2 linked regions of the Paraglaciecola psychrophila 170 genome follow. The protein of the gene in region 1 interacts with the protein of each later gene in a pairwise test. Links are inferred from orthologs where the notes say so. Each region holds a gene or a part of one and is shown on either strand. Other genes may lie near its edges.

What was found.
Region 2: the proteins of lpdA (region 1) and uvrD interact in binary tests that used the Escherichia coli proteins (3 or more experiments, as listed by UniProt). The link is inferred for Paraglaciecola psychrophila 170 from one-to-one orthologs.

Annotation. Positions count from the first base shown.
Region 1 is NC_020514.1:1,345,852-1,361,528, reverse strand. The notes cover bases 4,037-6,849. They hold lpdA (dihydrolipoyl dehydrogenase), read left to right. Parts: upstream 4,037-4,638; coding sequence 4,639-6,060; downstream 6,061-6,849. Other genes in these bases: C427_RS05865 (M13 family metallopeptidase), read left to right, coding at 6,568-6,849; aceF (dihydrolipoyllysine-residue acetyltransferase), read left to right, coding at 4,037-4,518. In the rest of the region: aceE (pyruvate dehydrogenase (acetyl-transferring), homodimeric type), read left to right, coding at 137-2,821; more of aceF, read left to right, coding at 2,848-4,036; more of C427_RS05865, read left to right, coding at 6,850-8,634; C427_RS05860 (DUF1289 domain-containing protein), read left to right, coding at 9,315-9,590; C427_RS05855 (SDR family NAD(P)-dependent oxidoreductase), read left to right, coding at 9,647-10,429; C427_RS05850 (alpha/beta fold hydrolase), read right to left, coding at 10,432-11,337; C427_RS05845 (esterase/lipase family protein), read right to left, coding at 11,360-12,160; C427_RS05840 (WS/DGAT/MGAT family O-acyltransferase), read right to left, coding at 12,185-13,633; C427_RS05835 (HDOD domain-containing protein), read left to right, coding at 13,804-14,649; C427_RS05830 (DUF481 domain-containing protein), read left to right, coding at 14,764-15,549; C427_RS05825 (DUF481 domain-containing protein), read left to right, coding at 15,664-15,677. UniProt on the Escherichia coli protein: Lipoamide dehydrogenase is a component of the glycine cleavage system as well as of the alpha-ketoacid dehydrogenase complexes.
Region 2 is NC_020514.1:5,039,224-5,055,032, reverse strand. The notes cover bases 1,356-4,300. They hold uvrD (DNA helicase II), read right to left. Parts: upstream 3,940-4,300; coding sequence 1,771-3,939; downstream 1,356-1,770. Other genes in these bases: cysE (serine O-acetyltransferase), read left to right, coding at 4,058-4,300; C427_RS22250 (GGDEF domain-containing response regulator), read right to left, coding at 1,356-1,709. Outside these bases: EamA family transporter RarD, read left to right, coding at 1-434; more of C427_RS22250, read right to left, coding at 471-1,355; more of cysE, read left to right, coding at 4,301-4,837; C427_RS22235 (HAD-IA family hydrolase), read right to left, coding at 4,870-5,586; C427_RS22230 (tyrosine recombinase XerC), read right to left, coding at 5,619-6,512; C427_RS22225 (DUF484 family protein), read right to left, coding at 6,521-7,186; dapF (diaminopimelate epimerase), read right to left, coding at 7,208-8,038; lysA (diaminopimelate decarboxylase), read right to left, coding at 8,205-9,455; C427_RS26605 (lipoprotein), read right to left, coding at 9,457-9,615; C427_RS22210 (phosphatase PAP2 family protein), read right to left, coding at 10,155-10,664; C427_RS22200 (ExbD/TolR family protein), read right to left, coding at 11,437-11,844; C427_RS22195 (CLCA_X family protein), read right to left, coding at 12,364-13,152; flavodoxin FldB, read right to left, coding at 13,167-13,709; C427_RS22185 (hypothetical protein), read left to right, coding at 13,907-15,037; C427_RS22180 (thiol-disulfide oxidoreductase DCC family protein), read left to right, coding at 15,127-15,540; C427_RS22175 (SDR family NAD(P)-dependent oxidoreductase), read left to right, coding at 15,533-15,809. UniProt on the Escherichia coli protein: A helicase with DNA-dependent ATPase activity. Unwinds DNA duplexes with 3'-5' polarity. Translocates on single-stranded DNA with 3'-5' polarity. Initiates unwinding more efficiently from a nicked substrate than double-stranded DNA.

The sequences.
Region 1 (15,677 bases):
TTCAACGTGTTTCGGCACGTTTAAGCATGAAATTAATAAAAACTTATTGAAATATAGAGCATGGTTGGTGTTGTACACTGATTTTATTTATATGCGATAAGTACCTACATTAACAAACTATAAAAAGGAAAGCACCATGGCTGATATGATGCATCCGGATGTGGATCCGCAAGAAACACAAGAGTGGTTAGACTCGCTAGAAACAGTTTTTAAAGAAGAGGGTGCTGAACGCGCACATTTTCTTTTAGAGGCTCTAATTGACAAAGCTCGTCGCAATGGAGCGCATTTACCTTATGACGCAACCACTGCTTACATCAATACCATTCCGGTAGTGCAAGAGCCTACTATGCCTGGAGACCAAACGATTGAAGCGCGAATTCGTGCTGCTATACGTTGGAATGCCTTAATGATCGTGCTACGTGCTTCTAAGAAAGACTTAGATCTAGGTGGCCATATTGGTAGCTTCGCATCCTCAGCCATGTTGTACGATGTAGGTTTTAACCACTTTTTTAAAGCACCTAACGACAAAAACAGTGGCGACTTTATATTTTATCAAGGCCATATTTCTCCAGGTATTTATGCCCGCTCTTTCCTAGAAGGCAATTTATCAGAAACACAGTTAAATAATTTTCGTCAAGAATGTGATGGCCAAGGAATACCTTCTTATCCTCATCCTCACTTAATGAAAGATTATTGGCAGTTTCCTACTGTTTCTATGGGTTTAGGTCCATTGCAAGCTATCTACACTGCACGTTTTTTAAAGTACTTAACTAATCGTGGCATCAAAGATTGTTCCGAGCAAAGAGTATATTGTTACTTAGGTGACGGTGAGTGTGATGAGCCTGAATCATTAGGCGCCATTGGTTTGGCTTCTCGTGAAGGTTTAGACAACTTAACCTTCGTCATCAACTGTAACCTACAACGTTTGGATGGACCGGTTCGTGGTAACGGAAAAATAATTCAAGAGCTTGAAGGCACTTTCCGTGGCGCAGGCTGGGAAGTAGTAAAAGTCATTTGGGGTAGCTACTGGGATGCACTCATTGCCCGTGACAAATCCGGTAAACTTTTACAACTAATGAATGAAACTGTAGACGGTGAATACCAAAACTGTAAAGCCAAAGGTGGCAAGTACACCCGTGAAAACTACTTTAACAAATATCCCGAAACAGCGGCGCTTGTGGCAAACATGTCTGACGAAGATATTTTCCGGCTAAACCGTGGTGGACATGACCCAGTTAAAGTATTCGCCGCTTACCAAAAAGCCATGGATACCAAAGGTCGTCCAACGGTTATTTTAGCCAAAACTATTAAAGGTTTTGGTTTAGGTGCATCAGGTGAAGCCTTAAATATTGCGCACAACGTGAAAAAAATGGATGTGGATTCCCTAAAAAAATTCCGCGACCGTTTCAACATTCCTGTCACAGACGAAGCCATTGCTGATTTACCTTATTTTAAATTTGCTGAAGACAGTGAAGAATATAAGTATATGAAAGCACGTCGCGAAGCATTAGGTGGTTCATTACCGCAGCGCCGTGTGCAAGCAGAAGACCAACTTGAGATGCCTGAATTAAAAGCCTTTGATGCTATTTTGAAAGGTTCAGGCGACCGTGAAGTGTCTTCTACTATGACCTTTGTACGTGTACTTAATGTCTTATTGAAAGATAAGAAAATGGGTAAACGTGTGGTACCTATTATTCCTGATGAAGCCCGTACTTTTGGAATGGAAGGTCTATTCCGTCAAGTGGGTATTTACGCCAACGAAGGTCAAAAATACACGCCTCAAGATGCAGACCAAGTGGCCTATTACCGTGAAGATAAAAAAGGTCAGGTTTTACAAGAAGGTATCAACGAACTAGGTGCTATGGCTTCTTGGGTCGCTGCTGGTACGTCTTACTCCACTTGCAACGCCACAACTATCCCCTTTTACATATACTACTCCATGTTTGGTTTCCAACGTGTAGGCGATTTAGCTTGGGCTGCTGGCGACAGCCAAGCTCGAGGCTTTTTGTTAGGTGCCACTGCAGGTCGTACCACCCTTAACGGCGAAGGTCTACAACATCAAGATGGGCATTCACATGTTCAAGCTAATTTGATCCCAAATTGTGTTACCTATGACCCAACTTACGGATATGAAGTAGCGGTAATAGTGCAAGACGGTTTACGTCGTATGTACACTGAAAACGAAAATGTATTCTATTACCTCACCCTGATGAATGAAAATTATCAACATCCTGCTATGCCAGAAAGCAAAGACATAGCCAAACAAATCATCAAAGGTATCTACAAGTTAGAGCGAGTTGAAGCAAAAGGTAAGGCTAAAGCTAAGTCCAATGTTCAACTTATGGGCTCGGGCACAATCTTAAATGAAGTACGCAAAGCAGCGCAGATTTTAAGTGAAGACTACAAAGTCTCTTCCGATGTATATTCTGTGACCTCTTTCAACGAATTAGCCCGTGAAGGTCAGGCCATAGCACGTTGGAATATGCTTAACCCTGAAGCTGATGCTAAAACATCATACATAGGTAAAGTTATCAGTAAAGATGCAGGTCCTGCTATTGCAGCCACTGACTATGTGAAAGGTTATTCTGATCAAGTGCGTGCCTTCATTGACACCGACTATCGTTGCCTAGGTACTGATGGTTTTGGCCGCAGTGATAGCCGTGCAAACTTACGTACACACTTTGAAGTCAATGCGGCATATATAGTCGTTGCGTCTTTGTATGAACTCGCCAAACGTGGTGAAGTTGACAAAAAAGTAGTGACCGAAGCAATTAAACGCTTTGACATCAACATCGACAAACTTAACCCACTTTACGCTTAATAGTGACTAGATAAGGAGTTTTACATATGTCTGATATACAAAAAATTCTAGTCCCCGATGTAGGTGGCGAAGAAGTTGAAATCATTGAAATTTGTTTCGCCGTCGGCGATACATTAGAAGCTGAAGACGGAGTGATTACCGTTGAAACCGATAAAGCATCAATGGACATCCCTGCCCCTTTTGCAGGTGAATTGATCAGTTTGTCGGTCAAAGTGGGTGACAAAATCAAAGAAGGTGATGTAATTGGTGAAATTAAAGCATCAGGATCAACTGCTGCTGAAGAAGAAGCACCAGCAGAACCCGAAGAAAAAGAATCCGCTTCTGAAGTTGCAACAAAAGAAGAACCTAGCAAAGCAGAATCAACCCCGGCAGCTGAGCCTGAAGCAAATGGAGCCAGTGAACTAATTGACGTGGCTGTGCCTGATATCGGTGAAGATGGCGAAGTGGATGTAATTGATGTTTTGGTGTCTGTTGGTGATGTAATTGAACAAGAAGACGGTTTGATTACCTTAGAAACAGATAAAGCTACGATGGATGTGCCTTCGACTCACGCTGGCACAGTCAAAGAAGTGTATATATCCACTGGCGACAAAGTGAAGCAAGGCACTCTTGTGATTAAACTTGAGACCGCCGGTGGTAAAGCTACTGACAAATCGGCGGATGCGGCACCAACCGCTGTCGAAAAGCCTGAAGAAAAACCTGAAAAAGTGGCTCCGGCAGCTGCAGAAAAACCGGCGGCGGTTCCAGAAGCGCCTACTCCTACCTCTGGTGGAAAAGCTCACGCTTCACCTTCAGTACGTAGAATAGCCAGAGAATTTGGTGTCGACTTAAGCCTAGTGGCAGCTACCGGTCCTAAAAAACGTGTTCTAAAAGAAGACGTACAGGCCTACGTGAAAGCAGAATTAGCAAAACCTCGATCAGCCAGCGGCAACGCAACTGGCAATGGCAATGTTTTACAAATTGCTACCGTTAAACCTATTGACCACGCCAAGTTTGGTGAGATTGAAATCTTACCTTTAAGCCGAATTCAGAAAATATCTGGCCCCTTCTTACACCGTAATTGGGTCACTATTCCCCATATTACTCAGTTCGACGAGGCAGATATCACTGAAGTTGAGACTTTCCGTAAAGAACAAAACGCTTACCACGCCAAGGTTAAGTCTGGATTAAAAATCACACCTCTCGTTTTTGTGATGAAAGCAGTGGCCAAAGCATTGGAAAAATACCCAGCCTTTAACTCTTCTTTATCTGAGGATGGTGAAAGTTTAATTCTTAAGAAATTTATTAATATCGGTATCGCGGTAGAAACACCAGGCGGTTTAGTGGTTCCCGTTATTAAAGATGTCAACAAAAAAGGCATCGAACAGCTTTCTAAAGAGTTGATCGAAATTTCTGGTAAAGCCAGAGAAGGCAAGCTAAAAGCAAACGATATGCAAGGTGGTACATTCACCATATCAAGTTTAGGTGGGATTGGCGGAACAGCGTTTACGCCTATTGTTAATGCCCCTGAAGTTGCTATATTGGGCGTCTCTAAATCAGAAATGAAACCTAAGTGGAATGGTACAGAATTTGAACCACGCCTGATGGTGCCATTAAGTCTGTCTTACGACCACCGGGTCATCGACGGTGCAGTAGGTGCACGTTTTTCTACTGAAGTTGCTGCAAATTTAACTGATTTACGTAGAATAATACTTTAGTGAAGAACGGGTGACAGTTTACTGTTACCCACTTCTAAAGCCAAAAGCAGGATTTATTCACAACATGTTAGCTGTAATACCGGCAAAACATGTTGTTCAAAAAAAGAATTTGAGGATCATATGAGCGAAATCAAGACTCAGTTAGTTGTATTAGGTGCAGGCCCAGGGGGCTATGCAGCCGCTTTTCGCGCTGCTGATTTAGGCGTGGAGACAGTAATAGTTGATGCCCGTGTTACTTTAGGTGGTGTATGTCTGAACGTGGGCTGTATCCCTTCAAAAGCATTACTTCACGTAGCCAAGGTTATTGACGATGCTAAAGATATGGCTAGCCATGGTGTATCTTTTGGTGAACCTGTTATTGATTTAGACAAAATCCGTGGTTGGAAAGACAGCGTTATTGAGCAGTTAACCAAAGGTTTATCCGGTATGGCCAAGATGCGTAAGGTTAAACACGTACAAGGTTATGGTAAGTTTACCAGCAGCAATACTCTTGAAGTTGAAGGCAAAGACGGAAAAACGACTATCACCTTCGACAATGCTGTTATTGCTGCCGGGTCTGAGCCAGTTACCTTACCGTTTATTCCAAAAGATGATCCTCGCGTAATCGACTCAACTGGCGCTCTAGAGCTAGCGGATATACCAGAAAAAATGTTAGTCCTAGGCGGTGGTATTATTGGCTTGGAGATGGGTACAGTTTACCGTGCGCTAGGTTCAAAAATTGACGTAGTCGAATTCCTTGACCAACTTATCCCTGCGGCTGACAAAGACGTAATAAAAGCTTATCAAAAGTATGTAAAAAATAAATTCAACGTGATGCTAGAAACCAAAGTAACAGCAGTTGAAGCAAAAGAAGACGGCTTATATGTTACTTTTGAAGGCAAACAAGCACCCGCAGAACCGGTTAGGTACGATAAAGTACTGGTTGCCGTTGGCCGTCGTCCGAATGGCAGTGTAGTTGATGCAGAAAAAGCCGGTGTGAAGGTAGACGAACGTGGCTTTATTAATGTTGATAAACAACTTCGTACGAACGTATCTAATATTTTTGCTTTAGGTGACTTAATCGGGCAGCCTATGCTCGCTCACAAAGCAGCACACGAAGGTCATGTGGCTGCAGAAGTTATCTCAGGTAAAAAGCATTACTTCGACCCTAAAGGCATTCCTTCTGTTGCTTATACTGATCCGGAAATAGCATGGGTAGGTGTAACTGAAAAGGAAGCCAAAGAACAAGGCCTCAATTACGAAGCTTCGACTTTCCCTTGGGCTGCATCAGGCCGTGCGATTGCATCCGCACGTACTGAAGGTTTGACTAAGTTGATCTTCGACAAAGAGACACATCGTATCATTGGTGGCGCTATTGTCGGTATTAACGCCGGTGAAATGTTAGGTGAAATTGGCCTAGCGATTGAAATGGGAGCCGATGCAGAAGATATCGCATTAACTATCCATGCTCACCCTACCCTTAACGAATCAATCGGCCTAGCCGCTGAAATGTACGAAGGTAGCATTACTGACTTGCCAAATGCTAAGGCAAAGAAAAAGTAAATACTGGTAACTATTCATTCCAAAAACACAAATCCGATGAAAGGAATTTCATCGGATTTTTTTATATGTGGAAAATAAGCTAATACCAATCCATCTTAATTTCTTCCCTCTACGAAACGCTCTGTGTTCTGAGGTGAATTGCAGATTCGCTGATTAGACAAAACCCATATTTATATTTAAATTAGTTTGTCTTAACATGTCTACTCCTGTGTGAAGCGAAGCGCTCCTTTTTCTCTGTGGTATATAGCTTTTAATACTGAAGAGCCAAAAACAAGATATTTAAATCACAGAGGTCACCGGGTGCCGCGTACAGGTAGCGCAGAGAAAAGCAAAGCCAATTGATTGCGAGTTACCGCGAGTTACCAGGACACGTATGTTAATTCACTGTAACAAATCCTCACACTTAACTATTTTCACCTTTTGCAGTTACCCCGAGCAATCAGTAAACTCATGCCCCTCCATAAAACAAAACGAGAGCTAAAAACATAGCTCCATGAAGGTAGACAGATGAATAAAATCAGTATGTTAGCGTTTAGTATCAGTTTGGCGCTAGGTTTAAGTGCGTGTACTCCCACAAGTCAATCTGACCCAACTGTCACTCCAGCAATTATCAGTCAGGCTGTGATGACCTCGGGGATCGATTTAACAGCCGTTGATCAAAACGTTCGCGCTCAAGATGACTTTTTTAGACATGTAAACGGTGCGTGGCTAACACAAACCGAGATCCCAGCAGACAAATCCCGCTATGGCATATTTAATGTTTTGTATGACGACACCCAAGAAAACTTAAAGACATTAATCCAAGAGTCATCTAACACCCAAGCTATAAAAGGCTCAAACACCCAGAAACTGGGAGATATGTATAACAGTTACATGAACGTTGAGCAGGCAAATGAGAAAGGTATGTCCCCCCTTGAACCTTTGCTCGCCAGCATTTATGCAGCAGAAAATATGCAGCAACTTTCTAAAGTTTTTGGCGAGCTATATGTCTTAGGGGTAAGCGGTGCATTTAACTTCTATACCTCTCCTGATGCTAAAGATCCTGAAGTGGTCACTATGTACCTTTATCAAAGTGGATTAACCCTGCCTGACAGAGATTATTACAGCAAAGAAGAAGAAAAATTTGTTAACTTCCGCGCTGCCACTGAAAAATACATGACCGATATTTTAACAAAGTCTGGGCATCAGTCTGGTGCTGACGCAGCCAATAAGATCATGGCTTTAGAAAAAGATATCGCAGGCAAACACCTGTCGCGTGTTGAAAGCCGGGATGCAGAGAAAAATTATAATAAAAAGAGCACTACTCAAGTCAAAGCCTTAATCGGTTCCTTTGACTGGCAAGCCTATGCTGATGCAAGTGGTGTGGGTGAAGTCAATGATATGGTAGTCCGCAATATGCCATATTTTGAGCAAATTGCTGGGATATTCGCCGCGCACGATTTACAAACTTGGCAAGACTACCTAGCCTTTAACTTAGTCGACAGTTACGCTTCGCGTCTCAGTCAAGATATGGTCGACTTACACTTCGATTTCCACTCCACTACTTTAAACGGAATTCCAGAACAAAGACCTCGCTGGAAACGTGCAGTGGCAGCAACAAGCAGTATATTAGGTGAAGTGTTGGGCCAACAATATGTCGAACGCCACTTTACCCCAGAAGCTAAAACCAAGATGGATGTCTTAGTCCAAAACCTGACGAAAGCCTATGGCGAAAGTATCAATCAATTAGAATGGATGACGCCTGAAACTAAGAAAGCAGCCTTAGAAAAATTAGCCGCATTCACACCTAAAATTGGTTACCCAGATAAATGGCGTGATTATTCTGCTTTAGAAATCAAAGCCAATGATTTAGTGGGTAATTATATTCGATACTCGACCTTTGACCACTTTGAAGACACTAACAAAATAGGCAAGCCAGTCGACAAAGCTGATTGGGGCATGACACCTCAAACTATCAACGCATATTATCACCCTGTAAGAAACGAAATCGTTTTCCCAGCGGGAATTTTGCAATCGCCATTTTTTGATATGAATGCCGAAGATGCAGTGAATTATGGCGCCATTGGCGCGGTAATTGGCCACGAAATTGGCCATGGCTTTGACGATCAAGGTTCAAAATATGATGGTCAAGGTAACTTGCGCAGTTGGTGGACAGATGCGGACCGCGCAGCGTTTGATGTACTAGGCAAAAAATTAGTTGCTCAGTTCAACAAATTTGAGCCCATTGAAGGTCAAACCGTCAATGGTGAATTGACCTTAGGCGAAAATATTGGTGACTTAGCGGGCGTGACTATCGGATACAAAGCATATCAAATGTCACTAGATGGTAAAACGTCACCTGTGATTGATGGCCTAACTGGCGACCAGCGTTTCTTTATGGGATATGCCCAAGTGTGGCGCAGTAAATCCCGAGAAGATGCATTAAGAGCGCAATTGATTAGTGATCCACATTCACCAGGAGAGTTCCGCGTTAACGGTATAGTGGGCAACGTAGATGTTTTCTATCAAGCATTTGATGTTAAAGAAGGCGATGCGATGTATCTTAAACCTGAGGACAGAGTCAAAATTTGGTAATAAGCAATCTATAGCATTAAGGAGGTCGCTTAGCGGCCTTATTTTTAATCACAACAATTAACTAAATTACTTTAATACCAACTGATTAACCTGAAGCCAATTTTCACCGTAATACTTATTCATAATATTATTCAGGGTGCCGTTATCAATCATTAATTTTACTGCATATTGTAACTTGTTCATGTCCGTGTCACTTTTAGAGTGCTTAGACAATTGCAATCATTGCTCACCAAAGCCTATTGCATAATGATTAGTTGGATCAATATTTGTCACTGGAATACTATTTTGAGTAAGCGGAGAAGATAGAACTAAAGCACTGCCTGCTCATAGTCAGTTACTTCTAGGATATTTAATTTATCGTCATGCTCAAAGATATCGTTCAAACGGGTTCACCGCGTTTTACCAATTATAAGACCAGATAAATCATGGTGTTACAACATAAAAAAGTACGGAACAAACAAAGGCACTAAAAAAATGACAGCGCATACTAGAAATACTCTTAAAGAGATATAAATCGATTTTTTCCACATGCATTTTATTTAAAAATGGCAATAAGTATCCTAAGTCTGTATATATTTTATATTCTAAGTAGAATTTAAAATATAACCTGTTAAATACCAATTAAATCATACGGGCCTACACTTTAATTACATGAACACAATAATGTCAGTGATCTTGCTTTGAAACAAATTGAAATATTTGAAATTACCAGCCCATGTATTGGTGTGTGCCAATCTGGACCAAAAGGTTTCTGTGTTGGCTGTTTCAGATCTAGAGAAGAAAGAGTACATTGGATAAACTTAGAACAAGATGTTCAGAGTAAAATTATCAAAGCCTGTGCAACACGTAAAAAAAGAGCACAAGCAGCCCATAAAAATAAAATCAAAAAAAGTACAACTGAAACATCACCACAGCTTGGTTTCTCAGACGATTCATTTACCCAGAATAAACCATAAAATAGCTAATCTGATGGTCACCTGTGACATCACCTAAATTAACAAAGAGGTTCGCAATGCCCAAACTTAAAACAGCACTGATCACAGGCTCATCAGAAGGTATAGGTCGTAGCTTTGCAGAAGTCTATGCAAAGAATGGACATGACTTAGTGTTAGTAGCACGTAATGCATCTAAGTTAATGGATTTTGCTAGCGAACTAAAAGCAAAATACGCAGTCGATGTGCATGTCTTCGCCGCCGACTTGATCCCCGTCGATGCGGCACAAAAGCTATTTGAAGCGATCGCATTAAAAGAAATAAAAGTCGATATATTGGTGAATAATGCAGGCATGATGCAAGTCGAAAAGTTGAGCCTAAGCGATTCACAGCAGTTAAATAACTTATTGCAATTAAACATTCAGAGTTTGGTCAATATGACCCAACAATTTATCAAACCCATGCTTGCCCGTCGGCAAGGGAAAATTGTCAATGTAGGCTCTATTGCTAGCTTTATGCCGACCCCTAACTTTGCAGCATACGGTGCCAGTAAGGCTTTTGTATTGTCCTTTTCAGAAGGTATCGCCGAAGAACTTCGAGGCACTGGAGTAAGCGTCACTTGTGTATGCCCTGGCATGACAGAAACCCAAATGCTCACTCACGCTGATGGCTTTGAAAAGTTTATTCCTAAATTTTTAAAAGCAGATCCGATGGAACTTGCTGCGCAAGCATATAAGGCAAGTATGAAAGGAGAAGTCGTATTTTTGGACAAGGTAGCCAACAAATTGTTAGTACAAATGGCCACACACTATCCTCGATGGATGGTGCGCAGCGTTAACGGATTGTTTGCACGTTTTAAATAAAGTCAGCTAGCCTTAATGTGATCCAGTATCTGTTGGGTTATATCAGCATATAGTTGACTGGGTATGGTGTGCCCCATACCTGGGTAGGTTTTTATTTTGGCATTGGGTATCGCTTTAGCTGTGGCATACCCACAAGCAACAAGTACTAAAGGGTCGTCCTCACCATGTAGGATTAAGCTGGATACGGTTAAAGTATTTAGGGCTTTAGTTCTATCCGGCGAGTCCAAAATAGCGGCTAGTTGCCGGGTGTTGCCCGCAGGATTAAAACCTCGCTGTAATGCCCGCGTTATTAAACCAAGCACTTTTGGTTGATCAAATGGATAATAATTCCCCTGTATCATCCGCCACACATGCATACCATAGGTAACGGCTTTATCAACATCTTTAGGAGGAGGTTTAAGCATTTTAAAACTAAAGGCCGCAGACGGCTTGGGTAACTTCCTATTACCGGTAGTAGACATGATAGAAGTAAGACTTTTAACTCTGTGTGGGTGATGGATTGCAATTTCTTGAGCAATCATTCCGCCCATAGATGCGCCCACTATATGTGCACTTTCAAGCTGTAATGCATCTAATAAGCTCACTGTATCTTGCATCATATCAGACAATAAATAAGTGGCACCAAGTGGGCGTTTAAACACCGCATTTGTCAGTAAAGCAAGACTAGTGGGTGGAGGTATTGAGTCCAACCAAGTACTTTTGCCATTATCCCGGTTATCAAATCTGATAACCCAATAGCCTTGTGAGGCTAGTAATTTGCAAAACTGTTCGTCCCAATAAATCATTTGAGTGGCTAAGCCCATGATCAATACAATAGCTGGATGACTTTTATCTCCAAAACTATCGTAATTAATATAGAGGTTGTTAGCTGCAACCAACTGCTCGGGATGGTGAGTGATAGTATTCAAAGGTGTCAAAACTCCTAGCAAATCAAACGTACTTTAGCTTGCCTGAAAACTGAGGTTTTTCAAGTTCAGCGTTTTTATATAGCTGCCAACTAGCTTCTGGTTGCGACAATCTATTCGCGACAATCCACACAGCCTGTGGATTGTGACCTAAGCCAGAATGACTGCCTCGTACCTGAATATTTTCAGCCTGATGATGTGCTTCAATTCGGTGATTAATACAAGCTTGCCAATGAACAACACCATCAGTTTTAGAATATAATGCCGAATTTGGAACCGGTGGAGGGGTAAACATCTTTCTCACCGCATCTGGATTAGATTGAGAAACATTACCATTAATAAGTTCAAACAATCTTTCGACTGCGGGAGAAGACCCTTGCGAACCATTGAATGGACTACCCAGTGTAATGACTTGACGCACGCAATCTGGAATAATCCGAGCAAGCTCTCTAGCTAAAATACCACCCAAACTCCAGCCAATTAAACTGACCTTCGCGTTATGAATGACCGATAATTCAATTACTCGATTAATTAATTGATCACTTAATACTTGTTCACCACCGACTATATGGGTGCCAAAATTCCGTCCGAGTTCCCAACCATAGATTGCATAACCTTTACCTTTTAAAAAAGAGCGTATGGGTTTAGTTGAAAAATCACTGGCTAAAAAACCAGGAAGCACCATTACCGGATGCCCGTCACCAGAAGGAGCCCTCTTTAAAAAGGGTAAAGCAGCTCCAAACGCACTGAGTTCAATTAATGTTCTGCCTTCACTGAGCATATGAAATAAAGAAGGTCTGGGTATAGTAGGTAATACATGTTGCATAAAAAATCCTATAAAACGGTGTAATTATTCTTCTTGCATAAGCGCATCAATAGCTGCTTGACCAGCTAGCTTTTCCTTTACGGCTAGTTCTAACTCATTAGCACTTTCGCGAATATAACGTGTGAACATATCTAAATCGGGCATTAAATTTGCTGAGCTTGTAGGACTAATAGATATGGTGCCGTTATAACTACAAATAGGCATGATCAAACCCATCCCATCAAAAATAGGCGCGGTTCCCATATTAACTATGAGCTTATGACCAGCAAGATAAATGGGTATTTGCGGCCCGGGTACATTGGTAATCACCACATTGAATAATGGATTATGGTGTTTGGCTATGGCTGCACTGGAGTAGAACCTTGCTGCCACACCTGCTAAACCAAACGGAATTAACTCAGCGTATCCCATTAAACTTTTTGCATCGATGGCATCTTGGTAAAGCTTACCTACCATGGTATTGATTTGAATTTTCTCAAATCGCTTAATGGGATCTGCAACATCGGTAGCCAACTGCACATACATGGCAGATACTTGATTACCCATCGCATTTTTTTCTTCTGCGGTACGAGTTGAGACTGGCACCATAGCGACAAGTGGCTTATCGGGTAACTCACCTTTTTCTAACAAGTAACGCCTGAGCGCACCAGCACATATAGCTAGTATCACGTCATTTAAGGTTGCCCCATCGACTACTTTTCTGAGGGCCTTAACTCGGCGAATGTCTAAAATAGTAGAATTCCACACACGTTCCATTTCAACTGTGTTGTTAAACCTTGTTTTAGGGGCATTGAAAGGCATAGTAGGCTTTGTTATGCCTTGCGCTCGGGTCATGTAACCCGCTTTTAACGTAGCCTTACCCGTATCCCACAATAGGCCCGGGAGCTTAGTTGGCCGCGTAATGAAGTGATAGGCACTTTTTGCCATCAATCCAACAGCCCCAGGTATCTCTTTTTTCTCTTTCACTACCGCTGGCTTTGGTGCCTTTGGTGTAGGTGACACATCAAACAACATAGACATCAAGTCGGCTCCAGACTTACCATCAAATCCTGAATGATGCACTTTGCTGATCAACGCCACCGACCCTTTAGGCACTTGCGGTATAGAGTCTAAACCTTCTATGAAGATAAATTCCCATAAAGGGCGATCTCGGTTTAACTGTTGGGAAAATAATCTAGATGCTAAATAACGCAACTCTTTCCAACCACCTGGACGGGGTAAAGCAGTGCGGTGCATGTGCATGTTGATATCAAAATCGGGATCTTCAACCCAATAAGGTCTATCTAGGCTAAAGGGTACCGTGACCAATTTTTGGGTAAGCTTTTCGACATTATGCACACGTTCACTTACATACTGTCTAAAGTCATCAAACTTAAGCGATCCTTCAATAACAGCTACACCACCTATGTGCATAGGCATCTTTGGTGTTTCAAGATATAAAAATGAAGCGTCTAGGCCAGAAAGCTCTTCCATAGGAATACCATTTACATTGTAAACTAGTTGTTAAAACACCCTATATTTTTATAAATAAAAATCAACCTCTTTTATGCATACATCTGTATGTAAATCTAAATAAAAAGAAGCTCTCATTTTAAATTACTAATGTTTATACTAGGTTAAGGTTTTTTCAAAAAAAGTGAACTATGTCATTAATTCACCCTGTAGATATCGCTAAAGTTGCTAGTCAATCATTTGCCTTACCGGATATTTGTGTGCGTATTCGATCAATGCTAGATGATGACCAATCTGACTTAGAAGATATTAGTCGGTTCATCGCATTGGATCCCTCTTTATCTTCTAAGTTACTTAAATTGGCAAATAGTCCATTGTTTCGTTTTGAGTCGCAGATTGACTCTTTATCAAAGGCCATCAACATTATTGGCGGCGAAGCCTTATATAATCTAGTTATGTCAGAAACCGCTAGCTCTGCATTTGAACACTTTAGCAGCGACGTAATTGATTTAAAAAGATTTTGGTTACAAAGTATCTATGCGGCCTTAGTTGCAAAGCATTTGGCTAAGATGATCAAAATAAGAGGCAGCGAGCGCTTCTTTCTGCTTGGATTGTTACACAATTTAGGCGAGCTTTTAGTCGCGATTCAGGCACCAGATTTAGCAATTAAATGCTGCAAATATGATGAAAAAACATCGCCTTGGAAGTTACAGCGTCAAGTCTTAGGTTTTGATTACGCAAATTGCAGTGCAAAACTTATGGAGTTTTGGCACTTACCCAGTCAATTATATGTTCCTGTGATGGATGTACATAATGAAAATAAAGCGCTGGAAAACAAAGATGTCGCGATTATTTACACTGCGGTTCGTGCTGGCATAGCAATGACACATGATAATTTATATTCAGCCAGTCAGTTGATCACACCTTTAGTTCTGAAATATTTGAATCTTGATCAAGAAGATTTAAAAGACGCGATTAAATTTGCAAGCATGGAAGCTGACGGCGTATTAAGTGTAATGAATCCTTCTCTTTGTTAATTTAGCTTGATATAAAAGTATTTATTACACATTTTGTGCTTTACGTGTCCACAAGCGTGGTGAATTTAGATATAATCACACGCTGATTTTTAGAATATTAGTATTTTTTACACCATGAAGTGGATTTTACTCCTAATTGTTTTACAAACGGCAAACTTTGGCTTTGCTAAGCAAAACATCATGCACTCCCTATATCTAGCAGATAGACCCGCTTTTGATGATGATGAATTATCAATAATTAGTGAGTTTGGGTTTTTGCTGGCAGATGGAAATACCAATACTTCGACCATCACAGCTAAGGTAAATACCAGTCAAGAGTTAACTTCTTGGAGTTATCAAATCATAGGTAGTGCCCTCTACAAGCAGAACCAACAAGAGTTGGATGGTGAAGAAAGTAATCAGGCATCAGCCCAGAAACTATTTTTATCCGGTCAATTGGATCACAAGCTAACTGAACCGGATGACCGTCTTTTTATCTATGGCGAATATGAAAATAATCGATTTAATGGTTTTCGATATCAAGCTTCATTAGCAGCAGGATGGTCCTCTAGGCTCTGGCACGATAAGCATAGCGAATTTAAATATAGTGTTGGTCCAGGTTACGCTATTTCAGAAGTCGATGAAAACAATAGCGAAGACAACTCCCAAAATCTTATTATCAGAGCTGCGTTGGAATATAGAAAAAGGTTTTCTGATAATGCAACGTTTCGGCAATTTGTTAGCACAGAAGCAGACCAAGAATTTACCAAAACTAAATCAGAAACGTCTGTATCAACAAAACTGACAGGCACTTTAGCTATGAAGCTAAGTTTTGTCGTGAACCTTGATACTAGTGTCGGGCCAGATATTGAAGAGCTAGACACTGAGGCTGCGGTTACCTTGGTTTATCAGTTTTTTTAAAATTAGGTTACAACTAAAGTAGGGTACTTTTACGCTCAAGCTTCTGTCAAAATAGCAACATATGTGTTTACTGAACCTCATCTACACATAATTATTTATATAAAGGATATGCGAATGAAAAAGTCTAT
Region 2 (15,809 bases), 3.7 Mb from region 1 along the record:
TTTTAGCAACTAGCTTCAGTATTTATGGTTTATTACGCAAAAAAGTGACTGTGGACTCTATGCCCGGCTTATTGATTGAAAGTTGTATTATGTTGCCCTTTGCTTTGTTGTATTGGATTTTCATGGATACAACAAGCGGAAACATGTCACTAAATAGTCTTAACTTAAATATAACGTTGTTATTGGCAGGTGTGGTGACTACCGCTCCATTATTGTGTTTTACTGCTGCAGCTAGGCGTATCCGTTATACCACATTAGGTTTTTTCCAATACATAGGTCCAAGTATAATGTTCTTGCTAGCAGTCATGATCTATCAGGAACCGTTAGATACAACAAGGATGATTACTTTTGTATGTGTGTGGTCAGGATTATTGATTTATGTTTACGATTCATTACGAGTCTACCGAAAGTCTAGACGGATTATTCAAAACTAAATTTAGGGTTAGGTACGATCGGTTGCAAAGAACAGCTTAATCATCAACTAATTGATTTCTTCCATTATTTTTTGCGATATACAGATGCTGGTCGGCTAAACGTATCATGGCGTTTATACCGCCCCTGCTTTTGTGGGTGAGGCCTATGCTAACAGTGCAAGATAGGCTTTGTTTTTCAAAAGTCAGCACTTTATTCGCAATTGCCTTTCGGAAACCTTCCATTATTTGTAATACTTTTTCGGGTGCGGTATTCGAAAAATACACACAAAACTCTTCCCCCCCAAATCGTGCAGCAGTGTAATCTGTAAAATATTCAGCAACTAACTTAGCCAGTTCTTTCAATGTGTAATCACCGCAATCATGTCCATAAGTGTCATTCACTTTTTTGAAATGGTCGATATCGATAATCGCTAGACTTTGTGATTTAGGAGTGACTTTTAGATTTGCAGCGACTCGCGTAAAAAAGTGCCGCCTGTTAGGTAAACCTGTTAAATAATCAGAGTTAGATACACGCCTAATAGTTGCAATATTTTCTAAGCGTTCAACGTTTTGCATAATACGACAGAAAAATTCTTCGTGGCAATAGGGTTTATACAAATAATCAGTTGCGCCACTTTTAATAAATCTGGCAGATAAGCCACTGGTGGTATCTGATGATATACCAATAATGCCAAGGTCTTCTTTGGAATAGGTTTTACGCAGTTCAGAAATCATCTGGATACCGGACATAACTGGAATATTCTCATCTATAATAGCCAGCCTAATATTTGAATGGCTGCGCAAAGATTCCATGCCTTGTTCAGCACTTGCCGCTTCAAAGGTAATGAAATTATGTCTTCTAAGTAGAGCGGTCATAGATTGTCTGCTGACCCTAGAATCATCAACTACTAATACCCCTACTTTCTTATTCTTATCCAATCGACTCAGCAAACGCGTCAGGTATTCATAGACCTGTGCGTTTTCTTTAGGAATGTAATCCACCACACGTTTATTAAGAATAGTAGTTCTGGTTGACTCATCTAGGCTGCCAGTTATTACTATAGTGGGTAAAAAAGATTCAATAGCAAAGTCTATCGCTTCACCATTTGGCGCGTCAGGTAAATTAAAATCGACCACAGCACAGAGGTATTCTTCAGGTGCGGAACTAGAAAAAACATGTTTGGCTTCTACTAAACTAGTGGTGCAAATAGGCTGCAACTGAGCCTTGGCTATAAGACTTCGCATCAGGTTCATACTGGTTTTGCTGTCTTCGACTATTAATACTTTGCGTTGCATGGGTTAAAATGTAGTAGAAAAATTTAATTTAGCAGATTAATTCTTTTCTGGCTTTGGAAAATTAAACTTTTGTTAATTTTGCAAATGACATGACCAGCCATTTACTCCCAAACTCATCGAAGTTAATCTGTACTCTTGCATGTTCGCCACTGCCCTCATAATTCAATACAGTGCCTTCGGAAAATTTAGGATGGGACACTCTCTCCCCTAGTTGAAAGCCTGTTGATTCGAAAGCGGTATGACCCGTAACTGGAGTAAATCTATTTTGAACCGGTCGAGATATGGTGGTCCGCAAACGCACTTCTTCGATACAATCGGTAGGGATCTCTTTGATGAAACGCGACGGGGTGTGATACTTGTCCTGTCCATATACTCTTCTGTTTTCGGCGTAAGTAATATATAACTTTTGCATTGCCCGTGTCATGCCTACATAACAAAGGCGGCGTTCTTCTTCAATTTTACCAGGCTCTTCGTTACTCATCTGACTTGGGAACATGCCTTCTTCAACACCAGCCATAAAAACTAGTGGAAACTCAAGTCCTTTTGCAGTGTGAATAGTCATCATTTGCACAGCGTCTTGATGTTTATCTGCTTGGTTATCTCCTGCCTCTAGAGACGCATGCGCTAAAAAAGCAGACATAGGTGTCATGTTGTCCGCTTCTTCTGGCACCACAAATTGTTTACAGGCGGTGACCAGTTCTTCTAAGTTTTCAATCCTAGCTTGAGCTTTTTCGCCTTTTTCTGCTTTGTACATGGCAAATAAACCGGAATGTTTAATCACGTAGTCTGCATGTTGCTCTAAAGGAAGTGCTGCAGCATCTTGAGTGAGTTGCGTAATTAATTTTGTGAAGGAGCTAAGGGCATTAGATGCACGGCCAGTTAAGCGGTTTTCAGCCAGTATTCTGGAACTGGCATCCCACATGGATAGTTCTGACTCGCGAGCAAGCTCGCGAATTTGTGATAGGGTTTTATCACCAAGGCCACGAGTGGGTGTGTTCACGATTCGTTCAAAGGCAGCGTCATCAATCGTCTGATTAATTAAGCGTAAATAACCAAGTGCATCCCGAATTTCCTGACGTTCAAAGAATCGTAAGCCACCATATATCCGGTAGGCGATAGACTCTTGCAACAATGCTTCCTCTAAAACGCGTGACTGTGCATTATTGCGATATAAAATCGCACAATCAGATAAGGCATTACCGTTGTCTCGCCATTCTTTTATGCGTGCAATGTTAAAACGAGCTTCATCTAACTCATTAAACCCAGCATACAAAGAAATGAGTTCTCCCGGGCTATCTTCGGTCCATAATTTTTTGCCTAATCGGCCTTGGTTATTATCAATTACAGCATTGGCCGCTTTTAATATATTCCCAGTAGAGCGATAATTTTGTTCCAGTCGTATAGTTTTCGCACCTTTAAAGTCTCGTAAAAAATGTTGGATGTTTTCTACATTTGCGCCACGCCAACCATATATTGATTGATCATCATCACCAACAATAATCATATTGTTACTGGGGGCGGCAAGTATCCGCAACCAAGCATATTGAATGTTATTGGTATCTTGAAATTCGTCCACCAGAATCGTTCTAAAGCGTTTTTGGTAGTGTTCTAATACTGAAGGATTGTTTAACCACAGCTCGTGGGCTCTGAGTAACAATTCAGCAAAATCGACTAACCCGGCTCGATCGCATGTCTGTTGGTAAGTCTGATAAATTTCACGCATTTTTTGTTGCGTGGCATCACCATGGGTTTCGATATGCTGAGGACGTAACCCTTCGTCTTTATTGCCGTTGATATACCACTGTACGTGTTTGGGAGCCCAGTGTTTTTCGTCTAGGTTAAGACTTTTAAGTACGCGTCTAACCAATCGATATTGATCATCTGAGTCTAAAATAGTGAAGTTTTGAGGTAGTCCAACATCTGCGTGATGAGCCCGTAGCAGACGATGCGCGATGCCATGAAAGGTACCAATCCACATGCTATTCAGAGCGCTGCCTTGCAACTGCTCTATGCGACCGCGCATTTCTTTGGCGGCTTTATTGGTAAACGTTACTGCTAAAATACCGTATGGGGCAATGCCCTCAACTTCCATTAACCATGCAATACGATGCACCAAAACTCGCGTTTTCCCGCTGCCTGCACCCGCTAAGATAAGCATGTCAGATGCAGGAGCGGCCACTGCATCACGTTGTTTGTCGTTTAACTGGTCAAGAAGTCGAGATACATCCATTACACACAAAATATATTAGAAAAATATATTTCCAGTATATCAGCAACACTGTATTTAAATACACTAAACTCAACCTTATATATAAGAGTAATTGCTTAAATTATATAGCAGAGAAAATATGAGTATTGAATTCTGGCAACAGTTAAAAGACGAAGCAAAGCAGCTTGTTAATAATGAGCCTTTGCTGGCAAGCTATGTGCACACGTGTATTTTGGCTCATCGTAACTTCGAAACAGCGTTAAGTTTTATTTTGTCCAACAAACTAGCTGATGATGTGATGAATGCTTTATCTGTCAGAGAAATGTTTGAACAAAGTTACTTAATACATCCTGAGATAGTTGACGCTGCAATTTGTGATATTCAAGCTGTGTTTAAGCGCGATCCTGCGGTGCACTCATTTCTTACCGTATTACTTAACTTTAAGGGATTTCAAGCGATTCAAGTGTACAGGTTAGCGCATCAACTCTGGATAGCGGGTAGAAAGGATCTAGCCTTGTTTATACAAAGTCGAAACTCAGAAGTTTTTTCGGTGGATATTCACCCTGCGGCAAAAATTGGTCAAGGCGTGATGTTCGATCATGCCACTGGCATTGTGGTGGGTGAAACCGCGGTGATTAATAATAATGTGTCTATTATGCAATCTGTCACGCTTGGCGGTACTGGAAATGAAGCCGGTGATCGCCATCCAAAAATTCGCGAAGGAGTCATGATAGGTGCAGGTGCTAAAATTTTAGGTAATATCGTTATAGGTGAGGGGGCCAAAGTAGGCGCTGGAAGTGTGGTGTTAGATGATGTGCCACCGCATGTCACAGTGGCCGGTATCCCGGCTAAAATTGTTGGTAAGCCTAGTTGTCAGAAGCCTTGCGAAACTATGCGACAAAATATTTTAGAAGATTAAACGTTTATCACTTTTAAAATGACGGATATATTTTAGATAAATGCTAACAACTGGGTTAAATTACTCAGTTGAACATGAGGTAAAAGCTGTGCTTTTTCACTGCGCATCTGCATACTTCTATCCTCAGCATACCAAGCTGTTTGATACCCCGCTCTAAGTGCACCATATATGTCTTTTGGCAAATTATCACCTACATGTAATATGTTTTCGTGTGGGATCTTTAGGTGTGCTTGTGCTGCATCAAACATGGCTTTGTGTGGCTTCATTGGCAATTCCAAACTAGCTTTAAAGTAGGCGCTAAAATACTTTTCAAGTCCAATCTGTTTAAGGTTAACGTTGCCATTAGTCAGGGCTATTAATGGTAAGTTATTCGATAGTGTTTCTAATAAAGAATGAATGCTTCTGTTTATAGTGAAATTGCTTCTTTGAAAATAGAAATGTTCGAAGCACTCTGTGGTAGCTGTCTTTAGCTCGCTACCGGATAAACCCAACTCCATAAAACCAGACTCAAGAGATAATCGACGCAATTCACCCATATCATTTTTTAATAATGGGTTAGCTAGAAGATGTATCTTTTGTCGTGCGCGCCAAAGATTTTTGGCCACATGTTTAGTCGCAGGATATTGGTTATGCATAAATTCAAGTAAAGAACGCTCTGCGTTGATGATGACACTTGTGTTTTCATATAAAGTGTCATCCAGGTCGAATGTAATTGCTTGAATTGGTTTAAGTTTTTTATAATAAATCATTTAGGACTATCTATTCTTTTTGAGTATTCTAATTATTTAGACTTTTTGGCTCTAGGGTGGGCACCATCGTATACGTGGGCGAGATGCTGAAAGTTCAGGTGCGTATATACCTGGGTTGTAGATAAATTAGCATGCCCCAGTAGCTCTTGCACCCCCCTCAAATCTGAGCTTGATTCCAGAACATGAGTGGCAAAACTGTGTCGAAGTTTATGTGGATTAACAGATTGTTCTAGATTTTGCCGAGTCGCCCACAATTTCATACGTTTCGCTATTTGCCTAGTGCCGATCCTATTTTTTAACATACTGACGAATAAGGCAGGCTCTTCACTGGATGCTAGTTCTGGTCTTATCTTAAGCCACACACTTAATGCTTCTAAAGCAACTCTTCCAATAGGTAACAAACGTTCTTTATTACCTTTACCTATAACTCTTAGCTGTCTGTCAGGTTGAATACTTTTTATATTGAGATTAGCCAATTCTGATAAACGTAAGCCACAACTATACATAAGTTCCATCATCGCCTTATCTCGCAAAGCTAGAAGGCCATCTTCCTTGATATCCAATAATTGATGCATCTCATCAACATTTAATTGTTTGGGTAAGGGTTTGGCCTGCTTAGGAGCTTGAATTGAAGATGCAGGGTTTTGTGTTAATTGGCCTTGTTGAACTAGATAAGCGCAAAATCCTCTGATAGAAGATAAGCGTAAAGCGATAGAACGCGAGCTTAGGCTGCTTTTACGTGCATCGTTCAGAATCCTACGGATATCTGATGTATTGAATGTTGACCAACATTCAATATCGAGTTTACTGAAAGCTGCGATAAGCTGCCGCTGATAATTTTCTATCGAGTTACTCGCTAGATTTTTTTCGTACCTTAAATACGCAAGATATTTTTCTAACCAAGTATGTAGGCTTGGCCTCAACATTTTATTAATTAATAGGTCAGCATTTTAGGTAACAAGATACCCAAAAATTGCTGTAGTTGGGTGATCAGTAAGGTATCCATATCTGGATTAAAATGACCTGGATCTTTACTACCTATTGCTAAAATTCCAAGTTCACCCAAATCCCCAATCAGTAATAAAGCCACTGAGTTAGCTTCTTGATCAGCAAACAATAACTTGCGTTCATGCTCACTTAAACGTCCAAAGAAAAGTTTATGTCTTTTAAAGCGTTTTTCGATAAATAAGCGTCGCTGGATCTCAGGCAACGCATGAGCACCTTTGAAAGGCTTTAAGGTGACGGATGCTAACTGCAGGTTTTCTTGAATCACCTCTTCCAAAACAAATTTTAGATCATCAAGGTTAGTACACTTTAGGATACGCAAATTTAAGTCGGCATAGACTCGATAAATGGCTTCGTTCTGTTTGGCAATGGAAATTAATTGATTCAGCTTATGACTCAAGCTTCTGACTTTTTTGCGTAGCTGTTCACTTTGCAATTCCACCAAAGATACACTGCCTTTGTGTGAATGGGGAATACTGATTTTTTCAATAATCTGCGGAAATTGGGTGAAAAACTCAGGGTTTTCAAGTAAGTAAGCGGCTACTTGTTCAGCATCAAGTAGATTGTCAGATTCATATGCAGTCGTTGTATCCATTTTATTTTTGCGACTCTTTGCTCATAAGTTTATATATCCATCAAAAACATGCTCAGCGGCGCCGGTCATTTTTAATACATTATCACCACCTTGCCAACGTATTTTTAAACTACCACCACGCAAATCAACTCTTACATCTTTACTTAATCTGTTTTGTAACTGCCCTACAGCTACTGCAGCACATGCTCCGCTGCCACAAGCTAATGTTTCACCAGCACCTCTTTCAAAAACGCGTAGTTTGATGTGGCTATGATTGATAATTTGCATAAAGCCAACGTTTGCACCTTCACTAAAACGTTCATGTTTTTCAAGCAAGGGGCCCATTGTCTCCACATCTGCTGTTTCCACATCATCTACCAGCAACACACAATGGGGATTACCCATAGAAACAGCACCACAAAAAAAAGTGTGCTCCTGTGCTCTTATGATGTAAGTTTTTTCACGCTTTTGTGCTTTTATCGGCACCAAACTTGGCTCAAACTCGGGTACCCCCATATTTACTGTTACTTGCCCATCTTTCTCAAGATAGAGAACCATACGACCCGCTTTGGTACTGACTACAATTTTATTACGGTTAGTTAGGCCTTTCATTTTTACGAAGCGAGCAAAACAGCGTGCGCCATTTCCACACTGAGAGACTTCAGAACCATCGGCGTTAAATATTCTGTAATGAAAATCTTGGTCGGGATCATAAGGTGGCTCAACCATTAAAAGTTGATCGAACCCGATACCAAAATTTCTGTCCGAAAGTTGTTGAATTTTCTCTTTAGAAAAAAATACGTTTTGCGTTACATTATCAATAACAACAAAATCATTTCCCAGACCATGCATCTTTGAAAACTGGATTTGCATTGCGACTACTTAGCTAAACTTTTGTCAACACGCTTTAGAACATACGTGTTTTATATTATTAAATAGTTATATCATTTCAGCGAAAGACTGACTATGTCTTTAGCTTGATACAGGCTAAATAATCGCAATATTTATTAAATAAATATTTAAACCCATAAACCAATAGTTATGTTGGTATGTGCTCACTTTCAAATAATTGTGATATTTTTTCACGCTCTCTGACTAGATGCATCTTATCGCCATCAATTAATACTTCTGCGGCCTTGCATCGACTATTGTAGTTTGACGCCATAGCAAAACCGTATGCACCCGCACTGCGAACTGCAAGGTAATCATTTGGTTCGATAGCTAGCTCTCGGTCTTTACCGAGAAAATCGCCGGTTTCACAAATAGGACCTACTACATCATAAATAGCTTTGATTCTTTCAAGTCCAGCATCTAAAGGAATGATATTTTGCCATGCTGAGTAGAGCGCTGGGCGAATAAGATCGTTCATCGCTGCATCAACAATAGCAAAGTTTTTCTCCGCCCCCTGTTTTAGAAACTCGACCTTAGTTAACAAAATCCCAGCATTAGCCATGATTGCTCGGCCAGGTTCAAAGATAAGTAATAGCTCTTCTCGGCCCTTCAATCGTTCAGTGATAGCTTGTGTATATTGGTCTGGGTGTGGTGGCTTCTCATCATTATAAGTTACACCTAGCCCACCCCCTACATCGAGATGATGTATATGGATTTGGTGTTCAGCAAGCTCGTCTATTAAGGCTAACAATATATCTAGGGCATCTACAAAAGGGGTTAATTCCGTTATCTGAGAACCAATATGGCAATCAATGCCGATCACATTTAAATACGGCAGGCTATGCGCATATTTATAGATTTCAACAGCTTGTTGGCGTTCAACTCCAAACTTGTTGTCTTTAAGGCCTGTAGAAATGTATGGGTGAGTTTTAGCATCAACATCTGGGTTAACTCGAATCGATATGGGCGCTTTTTTACCAGCTTTCTCAGCTACTTCGTTGATACGGGTCAGTTCACTGCGTGATTCAACGTTAAAACATTTAATATTATGTTCTAAGGCAAAAGCAATCTCATCATGGGTCTTACCTACCCCTGAAAACACTACTTTGCTGGGATCACCACCAGCTTTGAGCACACGTGTTAGCTCCCCACCAGAAACAATATCAAAACCAGAACCCAATTTGGCCATCACATTTAACACTGCCAAATTAGAATTAGCTTTCACAGCATAACAAATTAAGTGTGGCTGACTACCGGCTGCTCTATCAAATGCATGCCAATGTCGTTCAATTGTGGCCTTTGAGTATACATAACAAGGCGTACCGTGAATGTGTGCTACGGTTTCAAGGGCTACGTCTTCAGCAAATAGTTGTTGATTTTTATAGGCAAAGTAGTCCATATCAATTTGTTCCTTGTTCGGCAGACTCAGTGGATGGTTCTAAGTCTGGTGTTGGGGTGTTTGTGGCAGGTTCTTTAGGCGAATATAAAGGAAGTTTTTGGCCACAGGCAGTGAGTATGACTACTGCCAAGGAAACTAAGCCAATTGTTTTCAAATTCATTCTGTTTGCCATCACAACATACCCGTTAATTTATAAGTTGTAATCATGTCACTACCGAGGGTAAAAACAAAGAGATGCTAGGCTTAGAATTGCTTATTTTATGCAATATGAAATAACTAAGATAAAAAATTGGGGGAAGATTAAATTTAGACTTAGTTTCGTGATGTTATATTCAGTATATCGCTGGGAAGTTGATAGTTGTATTACATTTTAATCTGCAACATAGAGTTGCGTTTCATAGCTGAGCATTGCTCTTTTAATACCTGACTTATTAATACTCGGTTTGCGGTAAGTCACTTTTTAGCCTGCAGCCGCTAATATATAAGCCTTAGGCTTATCAGTAAGCTGGCGCAAATCTTATAAAGATAAACTCTGGATATGTATATTTCCAAAACTATCCTAGATGAAGTATTCATATCATCAATGCAGTTAAGTGCAGGTGCTTAATATTATAGTAAGTTTGAACTTTAATATGTCTGATTCGAATGTGGTAGCTACTTATATTTTATTCAAAGATAATTTTCATTAGTTGTTTGATTTTAAAGTATCAACAAACTTATTGTGGAAATACCTAATCCCAATAGTGCGCCTGCAAAAATATCACTGGGATAGTGCACACCTAAAAGCACTCTGGTTACTCCGATGCAACTTGCCCATACATATGCAATAACACTTAGACTAGGATAAAAATGGGCGATTAAAGATGCCATCAAAAAAGCAGCTGCAGTATGCCCAGAAGGTAGGCTAAATTTATCGGATGGCACAATATGGGCATTAAGCTCAATTATATGATGACATGGGCGCTCACGTTTTAAGCTATTCTTCAGCAATAGGTAAATAGGGATTTCTAGCATGTATGCTAACAATCCAGAGTAGAGAAATAATGGCCCTTGTTGCGGTTCCAACCACCAAAGCATCACTCCAATAATGAGGTAAAGTTGACCATCTCCAGTTTTTGATAGCCACTTTATCCAGCTGCAATCTCTATTTGTTGTAAGATTAAACACCCAATAAAACAATGCTTCGTCATGTTGTGTTAAGGATTTCATTGATAAGACCTGCACTGTGATTATCATCAAGCATAATATTTAGAAACTGTGAAAAATAGGTGACACTTTTGCTAAGGCTTTATGACAGTGTTAAACCGCTCTTAAAACTTTATTTACGCTGGATTTGCTGTGTACTAGCAGTATACTCATACTTGACTTAGTTATATTAGGAACAAACATGGATTACAATACTTCTACTCTTTGTGATGTCTTTGCCGACAGTGTTGACGTGGTTGAACCCATGTTTGTGAGTTTTGGCGGTCGGGTTTCTTATGGGGGTGAAAATTACCACCATAAAATGTTTTGAAGACAAGGGTTTAGTGCTAAAAACCTTAGAGCAACCTGGACTTGGAAAAATTTTGTTAATCGATGGTGGTGGCTCCATGCGCCGAGCTTTGATTGATTCTAGTGCTGCGCGGTTGGCCTTTGATAATGGTTGGGAAGGAATAGTATGTTACGGCAGCGTGCGTGAAGTTGATGAGCTCGAAGAAATAAATATTGGTATTCATGCCATCGCTTCAATCCCCGTCAGTGCAGACGACCAAGAGACGGGTGAAATGGATGTGGCAGTTAACTTTGGTGGTGTAACATTTTTGCCAAATGACCATTTGTATGCTGACAGTACCGGTATTATTCTCTCGCCAGAGCCTTTAGATCTTGAGTAAATTTTAAAGATAATTTATCAACAATTGACCCTCAGCAACAAATCGGCAAAAAAAATGCTGCTATTCATTGAATAGCAGCATTTTTATTAATACTGAATAGTTTGGTTTTATTTAGCAACCAATACTGAGACGTTAGCAATACCGGCTCTTTTTACTTCGTTGATAACTTCAGTTACATCACCGTGTTTGGCTTTTGGATGAGCCTGAACCGCAGCTGAGTCCTGGTTATTTTCGGCCAAGAAGCTTTGAATGTTAGCTTCAACGCGGCGAATATCAACCTGACGGCCGTTAACGACTATTGTGCCGTCTTCTTCTACTCGAATGGACAGTGATTTAACATTAGTCGGTGGTGGTGGCGTTTTAGAATCTTTAGGACGATTAACTTCTAAACCTTTCTCTTTTACAAAAGAAGTGGTCACAATAAAGAAGATAAGCATGATGAACACTATGTCCAACATGGGAGTCATATCAATTGCAGCATCGTCGTCAGAGCTGCCGTGCTTTTTTCTTTTCATCGGTATAAATCGCCAATTGAGTTAAAACAAGACTGCCTAGTATAAAGGCAGTTGAGCTTCAGAGCATCTATTAATTAACTTAAAATCAACAAAACACTCAGGTTGTAAGACATTTCACTTACACATAGCGTGCCCCAAATGATAAAAATAATCCAGTAGGTTTTACAATTTGTTGTTCTAAGTAAAAATTGGGAGTCGATTTTTAAGATGCAGAACTAAAATTTAAGTCAGACTTGTAACGCAACATCGTATGTTAAACATGAAGTCGAGCAATTTTATCGAAAGTGGAATTACAGAGTGTTAAAAGTATACCTATATTACTTACAGGTGTTGCGCTGTGTAATGGTAATAGATAATTTGTATTAGAAAAGCTTCAAGGTTAGCTGCTTGATTAACCATGACTATATGCGATATCGAAAAGGAAGAGTAATATAAGTGCATGAAATTCAGTATCAATGGGGTGTGTATGAGCCGTTATTTAAACTTCAATGCATTTCAAATGCAGCGTTAATAATCGTTTTATGTTTTTACAACTTTCAATCCACGCCCCAAGTAATAAAAATAATCCAAAATGTTTTTAGAAATAGTTGCTCTGAGCTCCTTTGCAGGATAAATCCCCATTTTCGCTTCTGGACTTTGTTTAGTGCCCTGTACCAGAAATGCATTTTTGGTGAAGTGGTCTTGAATACATGCTTCGAATGCCCGTGCAACTAGCTCTTGCGGGCGAGCGTAATAAAACGTTTTCAGCAATTTATCTGCTTGGGCGCTGCGCTTGATATACTCATTCGGCTGGCTTTTATCTGTGCCTAAAAAAATTGCTTCGAAACACTGACTGAGCTTTATATTCAGTGGATGAGATATTTGTTTCTCGTCTTGTAACCAACATTGAGACGCAAACTGTTCATGCGACACCTGAACAAATAATTTATCACAAATATAGTGGTCAAAAGCATGAAACCACTCGTGGGCAAGTGCCCCGCCCCCTGCATTTTTCGCTAATGCTAGTTTCTTTGTATTTGACTCATAGTGAGCGCTGCTATGTTTTCTTCCGCCGCTACCAAAGGCTAAAGACAGGCTACCGTTTAGAGATATTACTGCTTCTGGTACTTGTAAAATATCCATTAAATCACACAATGCATCAAAAAATAGATTTGCCGCAATTTGTTGTTCTGCGGCCGTGACCCATTTGCCGATTGTGACAGTGCGGAAGCCAAAAATTTTAACGATATCTTGAAAACTAACATCAGCACCATCTCGATGAGAGGGACCGTTACGATAGAAAGGCTTGTGTATTCGTGAGTCTGACATTTGTAAATTAACGACTACAATGTTTTTATTTCAGCAATTAACTGGTTACACCAACTGTCGATGCGCTCATCAGTTAGATCGTATTGGTTTTCATCATCAAGACTTAAACCAACAAAAAAACTACTATCTTCGGTGAGCGCTTTTGAGGCAATGAAGTCGTATCCTTGGTTAGGCCAGTAACCTACAAAATCACACCCTAATACGAGCAGTTCATCATGCAACATACCTACTGCATCTTGAAACCACTCTGCATAACCTAGCTGATCGCCTAAACCAAAAATGGCCACTGTTTTATCTGCTAAGTTTAGCCCCGCAATGTCTTGCCAAGTCGATTCCCAGTCCTCTTGTAACTCGCCAAAATCCCAAGTGGAAATACCAAAAATCAACGTATCAAAACTTTGAGTTTGGGCCAGGGGGATATCTTTAATATTAAACAATTCTATGCAGGTATAACCCACCAAATGGTTTATTTTAGCTTGAATCTTCTCAGCGGCCATTTCGGTATAACAAGTTGTAGAGCCATAAAAGAGGCCTATTTTAAATGTATTATTAATCATACTGTCCTGTCATGGGATTATTTTTAGATATATTCACTACTATCAGCATACCTTGGTGCTACTGAGCTACAAAATATTGTTTGTAATTAAGGATAATAAAAATTGCCTATATGGATCAATTTTATATTCCTTCATAAATTTGTGTAGGGTAAACTTAAATTTAATTAATAATTTATAACGATGAGATTAGACCGTATATGAGAGCTAGTGTGGGTTTTATGGTAGGGATTTGCAGCCTATTAGTTAGCTGTGGGAAAACGCCAGAGTCGACACAGATAGAGCAAGTAGAGCAAAACCTGCAGGTTAATGGTCATTGGATTGTGGAACAAGATGGCCAAGTGATGCTAAACCCTCAGACATCAGGTTTGGTGAAATGGCGTGATGATTTGTTGACCTTGAGCGATCGTAGTGCTCATCCTTCACAACGTCTGCGCTTGCGGACTATCTCTAAAGATGATGCTTTGTTAAGCGGTCCTGATTTGCCAATGATTTTATCTGAAATATTGCAAACAAGCTGTTTTGCCGCTTATATAAGTGATAACCCTGATTTCGAAGCGTTAGTTGTCGACCCTGATGATGACAACGTAATTTATGTGGTCACAGAAGATGCGACTTACGCAGAACCGATGTCAGAGACTTGCCAGCAAAAATACTTAAATTCAGGCTCAACAATTTATCCTACGTTACTTGTTAGGCTTGAATTACAAGCCAATAATACAGCGTTGATGACTCACATTCGTCCAATCCAATTTACTGCTGATATGCAGATTGGTAATTTCCCTAATGATGGGGTTGAAGCCCTCGCATTTGGCCAAGCTCGCACCTTATATATAGGTATTGAAAAAGACAATAACAAACAAGCCAGAATCTTTTCACTACAAATGGGAAGTGAGTTTTGGCACTCAGATGAATTTGCAGTTGTGTCGAACTTTTCTTTGAAGTTGCCCGTTTTTGATAGCGGTAATCATCCGATTAACGGCATGGACTATTACCAAACACCCGATGGTAGAGACTTTTTGCTAGTTGCAGCTAGAAACGATGAAACGTTATGGGTGGTAGATTTATTGGGTGAAAAAGAAACTGTCATTTTGGGTATCGACTTTTTTGCCGAAATCCAAACAAGTAGTGTGGGATGTGAAAACTATGAAGTGATGGACAATGCATCCATAGAGGGTGTAGCGGTAATGGGTAACACCTTATGGCTAATTAACGACCCTTGGAAGGCCGTGTACATAAATAATATTCAGTGTGATCAAAATCGTGCACATTACCAAATATTTGCACCATTGTTGTTCAGTGTGCCGATACAATCAAAATGGTTCGATTAACTCAAACTGTTTTTAGTAATGATATAATGTAATCCACAATGTAGTTATCAACGTATGATGAAGTATATTACGGTAACTTTGCTGATCAAATGATACAGAATCCACCCCTCACTATTTTTTATGATGGTCACTGTCCTTTGTGTTCAATAGAAATGAACAAATTAAAACAACTGGATAAACAGCAAAATATCCTATTTGTGGATATACAAGAACCTTCTTTCTTTGTAGATTATCCACACCTAGACTGGAAAGCGTTAGATGCGCGTATTCACGGTTATTTGGCTGATGGTAGTTTGATCAGTGGATTAGACGTCACCTACCTAGCTTGGAAACTGGTAGGCAAAGGCTGGGTATATGCACCATTAAGATGGCCAGTCATAAAATGGTTTGCTGATATTGCCTACAATATTTTTGCTAAGCATCGGCACCGGATTTCTTATATGTTGACTGGAAAGAAACGCTGTGTTCCTTGCGAAACTAAAAGTGAGAAAATTGATGTTTAAAGGCAATGCATTGGTGATAGGTGCCTCAGGAGGCATTGGTAAAACATTGGTGAAAAAACTATCTGAGTCAGGCGAGTATGAGCATGTGTATGCAGTGTCTCGTTCATTACCAGCATCGCCTATCGAAGGTGTGGAATATCATACACTGGACTCTGAAAACGAAAGTTTAGTGGCCCAGTATTGCCAACAACTTAAACAAGCGGGTGGTCAATTTAGCTTAGTTGTATGTTGCATAGGTGCATTACACGCTGTTGGTGCTAATAATCAAA